One region of the Siminovitchia fortis genome, then DNA from elsewhere that is predicted to be linked to it. Evidence: riboswitches for the same ligand, from Rfam matches in the RefSeq annotation. Region 1 holds a riboswitch; the other holds the start of a gene.
What was found. A riboswitch is a leader RNA that binds a small molecule or an ion and turns the genes downstream of it on or off. The one in region 1 is predicted to bind glycine.

Region 1 (4,232 bases):
AAAGTGCAGGAAAGCATCAGGCAGTTATGTGATTCGCATCCTCTTTACCAAAAAATGTTGGTCAGATAGATATGGAGGCGTTTTAGATGGTTTTTAACAGTTGCTTCGATATTATCGGACCCATTATGGTCGGGCCGTCCAGCTCCCATACAGCGGGGGTTGTATCGATCGGAAAGTTTGGGCACGATCTCTTTGGCGGAGTCCCGGAGTCTGTAAAGATTACTTTTTTCGATTCTTTTGCAGAAACATATCAGGGCCACGGAACGGATAAGGCTGTCCTAGGCGGCTTGCTGGGGCTTGGAACAGATAATCCCGGAATCAGGCATGCTTTTGAACTCGCGCAGCAGGAAAAAATGAATGTTTCCTTCCAGTTGGAAGAGAGCTGCCCGTATTATGAACATCCGAACACCCTTTTGGTCAATATGGAAAACAGGTTCAAGCAAACTGAAATTGGAGGCGTTTCCCTTGGCGGAGGGGTCTCGAAAATTTTCCTGATTAATGGACAGCCGGCGGATATATTATTAAATTCCAAGATTGATATTGGCTCCATAAGACAGAGGTATCTTCAGGATCGGAGATGATAGGGATGGATTTTCATACTATTGAGGAATTGCTTCAGCTTTGCCAAGAAAAAGAAATGACGATTGCCGAGCTGATGATAGAGACTGAAAGACAGAAGACAGGAAAAAGCAGTGATGAGATTTTCGGCATGATGAAAGAACGCCTCCTCAAAATGAAAGAAGCTGTTGAATCCGGGATTGCAGATCCATCGCCTGCTCCGAGCGGCATTTCAGGCGGCGATGCGTACTTGATGCAAAAGTATAAAGAAAAAGGGAATTACATGACAGGAAGCCTAATGGTTGATGCAATGAAGTATGCATTTGCCACCTCTGAAACGAATGCACGGATGGGCGTCATTGTCGCTACGCCTACCGCTGGTTCGGCCGGAGTCCTTCCAGGCTGTATCTTTGCCTTGAAGGAAAATACCGATATTCCTTTTGACCAGCTTGTAATGGGACTGTTTACGGCCAGCGCCATGGGCTATGTGATTGCCAACCGTGCGTTTATTTCCGGAGCCGCCGGAGGATGCCAGGCTGAGGTGGGGTCCGCGACAGCCATGGCATCAGCCGCCATTGTGGAAATGAGAGGGGGAACCCCGGAACAAGCGGCAAATGCAGGGGCGATGGCGCTCAAGTCACTTCTCGGGCTGGTGTGCGATCCGGTGGCAGGGCTTGTGGAAGTGCCTTGCATCAAGCGGAATGTGATCGGTACATCGATTGCATTTGCTTCCGCTGATATGGCCCTTGCCGGATTGGAGAGCCGTATTCCCTTCGATGAAGTCATTGGGGCGATGTACGATATCGGAAAAAGCATGCCCCGTACGTTGAAAGAGACCGCCCTGGGGGGACTGGCGGCAACGCCGACCGGGGAAGAAATGAAGGAGAAAATTTTGGGTAAACCATGTTTGAAGAGGGCCTGAGCGGCTTCACGGAAAAAAATAGCGGGTGAAGATTGTGGGAGAGCGCTTTTAACTAAGCCGCCGAAGGAGCAAGGTCCAAAAATTCCCCTTGGAACAAATCTCTCAGGCAGAAGAACCACAGTCGGACGCAACTCTGGAGAGCGCGATCTGAAAGACGCCGCCAAAGGGGAAAACTCCGGAAAATATTGGGGTTAAACTCTCAGGTAAAAGGACAGAGAAGGGAACAACCGCCCTTTTCTGTCCTTTTTTCGAAAGCTAAAAAAGCATAAAATTTTACCGAATTTTCTCTTCAAACAAGATTAACGTAGTGTCCAGCTTCAGGCGCCATCGGCTCGAGGTCATAAGCCAATCGCTGCTGAAGGCAAACTACGCCTTCTTCAGCGCTCGTCTTATGCTTGTCGCCGATAGACGGGCGCCTTGCGCTTTTCTTAATGACCGGTCTTTGAAAAGTTTTCCCGGAAAACTGCGTTCGTACGGTCATCTCGTTTTACACAATAGCCAAGAGGAGGGATCAAAGTGCATATTACGTTGACGGAGGCAGCTTTGAAAAAGCTGGAACATTTGGACGTAAAAGAAGGGCAAATCCCCCGGATTGATGCGGAAATTGCCGGTGGCTGCGGGATGTCGGTGTCTTTCAAGTTCATTGTGGATGAACCGAGGAAAAATGACCATGTGATTGAGTATAAAGGCATTCGAATCGGAATGGACCGGTTTACCCTGCGCAAACTGGACGAGGAGACGCAAATAGATTACACGGAGGAAAATGGTTTTATCGTTGGAGGAAGTTTTTCCTCAGGTGCCTGTATGATTGAGATCGAATAACAAAGATTAGATAAGAGGGAATGATGGGACGTGATCTTGCACCGGATGGAAACTATGTATCACGTCATCTGAAGCTTTACAAATGACAGATCTGCCGAAATCGATTATCATTGTGGGCGGGATTTAACAGCAATGATATTGCCGAGACTATACTTCCGGATCCGACTTTGTCCAAAACCTTGGTGAGGCTGCTTTAGCGACTGCCGGCATGAAGGTCCATGCATAGTCGGGCCGGATTTAATTAAAAACAAACGGAGGAATAGCTATGCAGTCAGAACAAAATAAAAACAGGGCCACCTTATTGATTTCCTGCCCGGAAAAACCGGGAATTATTTCGACAGTGTCCAATTTTTTGCTGGAGCACCAGGCGAATATCGTCCAATTTGACCAGCATACAACAGACCCGAAAGCAGGAATGGTCTTTATGCGGATCGAATTTGAATTGAACGATTTCGATGCCTCTTATGACAAATTGCATGAAGACATGCAAACTCTCGCTGAAGAGTACAAGATGAAATGGCAGTTAAACAATAAAAGAGATAGAAAGCGTATGGCCATTTTTGTGACCAAGCAGGAATCCTGTCTGATGGAATTGATTTGGAGAGTGAAGTCAGGTGAAATTGACGCGGACATACCAATGGTCATCAGCAACCACGATGATTTGAGGGAAATTGTTGAAAGGGAAGGAATTCCTTACTATCATATTCCGGTAAGCGCGGAAACAAAGGATGAGGCTGAACAGCGGACATTGGAACTCCTGGAAGGAAAAGTGGATTTCATTGTCCTTGCGCGGTATATGCAAATTCTTTCTCCTGAATTTATCTCTAAGTTCCCGAATCGAATCATTAATATCCACCATTCGTTTTTGCCGGCATTTGTAGGGGCGAACCCTTATGTAAGGGCATTTAACCGCGGGGTGAAACTGATCGGCGCCACCGCCCATTATGTGACAAATGATCTTGATGAGGGCCCGATCATCGAGCAGGACGTAATCCGGGTTACCCACCGCTATACAGCAGAAGATTTAAAAGTTGCCGGCCGCCATGTCGAAAAACAGGTCCTTGCCCATGCTGTCGCCTGGCATGTGGAAAATAAAGTGATTGTGCATGGGAATAAGACGATCATTTTTACTTAAACTGCCTGCAGCTCACGAAAACACATTTGCCGATTGGATCATCATCCTATGCAAAAATTCAAATAGGAAAAAACATAAACAAAGACGTGATAGCCAAAATCATTAAGGGCACAATAGGCCTGACTGAAGAACAGGATGATTTGGGAGGCTATCAAATTGTTAAAGCATTCATTACTTAGGAAAAGTGTATGTGCATTCATCATTTTGTTTTTAACAGGGATGGTTCAGTTAAAGATCGCATCAGCTGTTGAGACAGGGGCATCATCATCAAAAGATGGATATCGTGTTCCCATATTGATGTACCATGCGATCGATGAATACAAAGGAAATGGCATGAAAGAATTGTATGTCACACCGGAAAATTTTGAGAAACAGCTGCTTTATTTAAAATCCGCCGGATTTACACTGATTACATTCGAAGACCTGCCGCATATTGGAAATATCAAAAAGCCGATCATTATTACACTGGATGATGGCTATAAAAATAACATGAATGCTTATCACATCTTAAAGAAAATCAGTGATGCTTCCTTCAAACCGAGGGCCACCATTTTTATGATCGGCAAAAAAATAAACAGCCAATCAGGGCTTTCTGTTAATGAATTAAAAGAAATCAGTGATTCCGGCATCATAAGCGTCCAATCCCATACGGAGACGCATCCAAGACTAACCGAGACCGTAAATTGCACAAAAGAATTACGGGATATAAAAATAAAATTGGAAAAAATAACAGGACGAAACGTTTCAACGCTTGCTTATCCGTATGGAGATTATAATGATAAAGTGATTGAGGAA
Region 2 (4,232 bases), on a different contig from region 1:
GATATCCAATTCGGAAACCTCGGGCAAATCAGGCTCCTCTTCCCTCAAATATCCTGATGGGATGCATTGCTCAATATCGGCTTCAGGAACGTCGAGGCCGGGCAGACTGTACCCTATACGCCCGGGTGTGGATTTTTCAAATATTAACGGCATAACCACTTCACTCATTGATGATCCCCCAATTCTGTAATAAATTGATCGATCTCTTCTTTTGTCCGCAGCTCTGTTACTGCAATAAGCATATGGTTTTCAAGCTCCGGATAATCGCGCCCAAGATCATAACCGCCGATGATGCCTTTTTCAAGAAGACTTTCATTCACCTCATGGACCGGTTTGTTAAGCTTCACAACGAATTCGTTGAAGTGGTACCCATCCAGAGGAAGATCAAATCCTTTTTTCCTGAAAGCTTCTTTCGCATAATGCGTTTTCTGAATATTTTGGGCGGACATCTCTTTGACGCCTTTTTTTCCTAATGCGGTCATCGCCACAGATGCGGCCAACGCATTCAGCGCCTGGTTCGAGCAAATATTGGAAGTGGCTTTGTCTCTGCGGATGTGCTGCTCCCGTGCCTGCAGCGTCAAAACAAAACCTCTTTTTCCTTCCTCGTCCACTGTTTGTCCCACCAGTCTTCCCGGTACTTTTCTCATCAATTTTTTCGATACGGCAAAATATCCGCAATGCGGTCCGCCAAATGCTGCCGGTATCCCAAATGGCTGGGCATCACCTATGACAATATCTGCGCCAAGGCTTCCCGGAGAGGCAAGAATGCCGAGCGCCAGAGGATTGCTGGATACGACGAATTGCGCTTTTACATCATGTACAAGCGGTTCAATGTCCTTCAATGGCTCAATGAGACCAAAAAAATTCGGATATTGGACAACGACAGCAGCAACGTCTTTGTCGAGTTCGGACTTCAAGGCTTCCATGTCTGTCAAGCCATCCTTGTACGGGATTTCAACCACGTCGATATGCTGACCCTTAGCATAAGTTTTCAATACTTCCCGGGATTCGGGATGCACGGTTTGCGATACAAGCACTTTTTTGCGTCTTGTATGCCCGGCGCTCAGCATCGCCGCTTCGGCAAGAGCAGTGCCGCCGTCGTACATCGACGAATTGGCCACGTCCATTCCGGTAAGTTCACAAATCATTGTCTGGAATTCAAAGATAGCCTGCAGTTCACCCTGAGAAATTTCCGGCTGGTACGGAGTATAGGCTGTATAAAATTCCGACCGGGATATTACATGGTCTACAATTACCGGGATATAGTGATCGTATACCCCTGCCCCAAGGAAGCTTGTATTGTTTATCAAATCGGCATTTTGGGCTGCAAGTCCTGCAAGCTCTTTCATTAATGCCGTTTCTGATTTTGCTTGTTTTATATTGTATTCGCCTTTGAACCGGACCTTTTCCGGAATATCGGAAAACAGCTCATCAATTGAATCCGCTCCGATCGCCTCCAGCATCTCTTTTTTATCCTGCTCTGTCATGGGCAGATAACGATGTTTGATCATGTTCCATTCTCCTCCATCCTACTTTTTTGGGCGCTTATAAAACGGTGTCTGAATGATTTTTGCTTTCAGGCGTTTTTTACGAACTTCTATTTCCACTTCATTTCCCTCTTCATTATAGTCAGCGCCGATTAAAACAAGGCCGATATTTTTCTTCAATGTGGGAGATTGTGTTCCGGAGGTGACATAGCCAATTTCCTTATCGCCCGAAAAAACCCTGTAGCCGTTTCTCGGGATCCCCCGGTCGATCATTTCAACTCCTGCAATCCTTCTTTCCACACCTTGTTCCTTTTGCCTTTTCAAAGCCTCTTTGCCGATAAAATCGGCCTCTTTATTCAACTTGACGGCAAAACCAATTCCCGCTTCCAATGGTGTGATTTCAGGTGAAAGTTCCTGTCCGTACAATGGAAGCGCCGCTTCAAACCGCAGTGTATCCCTGGCTCCCAAACCGCACGGTACAAGCCCTTCATCCTTGCCTATTTCTAAAAGGGTTCTCCACAATTTCTCCGCATCATCCGCTTGGCAATAGATCTCGAATCCATCCTCGCCTGTATATCCCGTACGGGAAACCAATGCATGGGCACCGTCCAGTTCCACATCATGCCTGAATTTGAAAAAACCGATGTCATCCAAATTTGTATTTTTCGAAAGCTTCTGCAGGATTGACTGGGCTTTCGGACCCTGGATGGCGATCAATGCATATTGGTCCGAAACATTTTCAACGCTGACGCCTTCAGGTGCATGTTGCTTTAACCATTCATAGTCTTTTTCGGTATTTGCAGCGTTGACGACGAGGAAATATTCTTCTTCACTCAGCTTGTATACAAGCAGATCATCAACCACACCGCCATTTTCATAACACATCGCCGTATAGAGGGCGCCTCCGTCTTTAAGCCTGGAAAAATCGTTCGTCATCATTTTTTGCAGAAAGTCGAGACTGTTTTTCCCCTTGACAATGATTTCACCCATATGGGATACATCGAAAATACCGGCATTCTTTCTTACTGCCTCATGCTCTTCTTTAATGCCGGAAAATTGGACCGGCATGTCCCAACCGCCAAAATCGATTGTCTTGGCCCCATATTCTTTATACAAAGGATATAATGGGGTCTTCTTTAATTCGGACATTGTTTTTACATTCCTCCTTGGATTTTAGTTTGCTGCTGTGCAGTATAAGGGCATAAAAAAAGACAGAAAAGCCCCGTAAAAGGTTTCTCTGTCTTGGCACCTGAAAGTTTGACCGGGTGCGTTCCGGCTTTCCCCTTTGGTGGCTCCACTGCGTGGAACACTCTCCAGAGCTGCGTCGGACAAGAGTCTTTTTGCCTGAGAGATTCGCGGGATTTGCTTGCTCCTTCGGCGCTGTTTTATGTCACAGTCTCTCCTCTTGCCTTCATTCGCCTATATTCTTTTCAAGAATGGTTATACTAAAAAATATGTATATGGCTTTCATGGCTTTCTGTCACTTGTATCGTATCATTCTTTGCCATACTTTTCAAATTTTTTCTGATAAATCTTCGGGAGGTTCTATCATGTCTGTTACAGTCAACTTCAACCGGAATTGGATGCCCGGTTTTTTGGACCGGTTTGAAAAGGACGGGCCATGGGCGGACCAAAAGCTGTTTAATCTGTCTTTGACAGCAGAAAAGCATCTTCTTGTTCCCGATTTCGAAGGGCTCGTGGCACCAAAGCACCTGCCGGAATTAACCCTTCTGCCTCATCAGAAAGAAACTGCTGCAAGAGTGATAGAGGACATGAATGGAAAAGCCATATTGGCAGATGAAGTGGGGCTCGGCAAAACCATCGAAGCCGGACTGGTATTAAAAGAATACATGATCAGGGGATTGGTAAAAAGAGCCCTGATTCTGGTGCCCGCATCCCTCGTTTCCCAATGGACCTTTGAATTGAATTCAAAATTTCACATACATGCCGTTGCAGCCACAAAAAGTTATGTCTGGGAACGATATGACTGTGTAGTGTCATCCATTGACACAGCGAAAAGGAGCCCCCATAAGGAAATCATCGCCGAGCAGGCCTTTGACCTGATCATTATTGACGAAGCGCATAAACTGAAGAACCATAGAACAAAAAATTATGAGTTTGTGCAGTCTCTTAAAAAGAAATTTTGCCTTTTGCTGACGGCAACGCCCATCCAGAATAAAATCGAAGAAATCTTTTACCTTGTCTCTTTGTTAAAGCCGGGCCATCTTGGAAGCCAATCAAGCTTTTTGGAGAAGTATAAAAATAAAAGGCTGTCAGCCAAAGAAAATGAACATTTAAAGAGCCTGGTAAATAAAGTGATGATCCGGAACAGGAGGGTTGATACCGGCATTGAATGGACCAAGCGCCATGTCGAGACGATTCCGATTCATTTCAACAATGAGGAAAAGGATCTGTATGAATCCATCGGCCTTCTGCGCCAAACTGATATCCCCATGCCTGCATTTTCGATCATGACGCTCCAGCGGGAAGCATGCAGCAGCAGGGAAGCCGTTTTTTTCACTTTAAAAAACATGCTGCAAAAAGAAAATCCGTCAGCCCAATACATGAAATGCATACAATTGATTCAGCAAAAGATCGATGCGGTCACTCGAAATTCCAAAGCGGAAAAAGCCTTGGAATTGATCAAAAAAATTGATGATAAAGTGATCATTTTTACCGAATATAGAGCAACACAATTATATCTGCAGTGGTTCCTTCAGCAGCACGGGATAAAGTCCGTCCCCT

Region 2: linked by a shared signal. The riboswitch ahead of gcvT (glycine cleavage system aminomethyltransferase GcvT) and the one ahead of FS666_RS03955 (HesB/IscA family protein) in region 1 are both predicted to bind glycine.

What each region holds. Positions count from the first base shown of each region.
Region 1 covers NZ_VEKZ01000007.1:24,689-28,920, reverse strand. The annotation lists gene glyA (serine hydroxymethyltransferase) at 1-69, shown strand, start outside; gene FS666_RS03965 (serine dehydratase beta chain) at 87-581, shown strand; gene sdaAA (L-serine ammonia-lyase, iron-sulfur-dependent, subunit alpha) at 587-1,480, shown strand; glycine riboswitch at 1,506-1,608, shown strand; glycine riboswitch at 1,609-1,704, shown strand; gene FS666_RS03955 (HesB/IscA family protein) at 1,997-2,302, shown strand; gene purU (formyltetrahydrofolate deformylase) at 2,568-3,437, shown strand; gene FS666_RS03945 (polysaccharide deacetylase family protein) at 3,594-4,232, shown strand, end outside.
Region 2 covers NZ_VEKZ01000001.1:109,267-113,498, forward strand. The annotation lists gene gcvPB (aminomethyl-transferring glycine dehydrogenase subunit GcvPB) at 1-168, opposite strand, end outside; gene gcvPA (aminomethyl-transferring glycine dehydrogenase subunit GcvPA) at 165-1,508, opposite strand; gene gcvT (glycine cleavage system aminomethyltransferase GcvT) at 1,530-2,636, opposite strand; glycine riboswitch at 2,810-2,902, opposite strand; gene FS666_RS00610 (DEAD/DEAH box helicase) at 3,038-4,232, shown strand, end outside.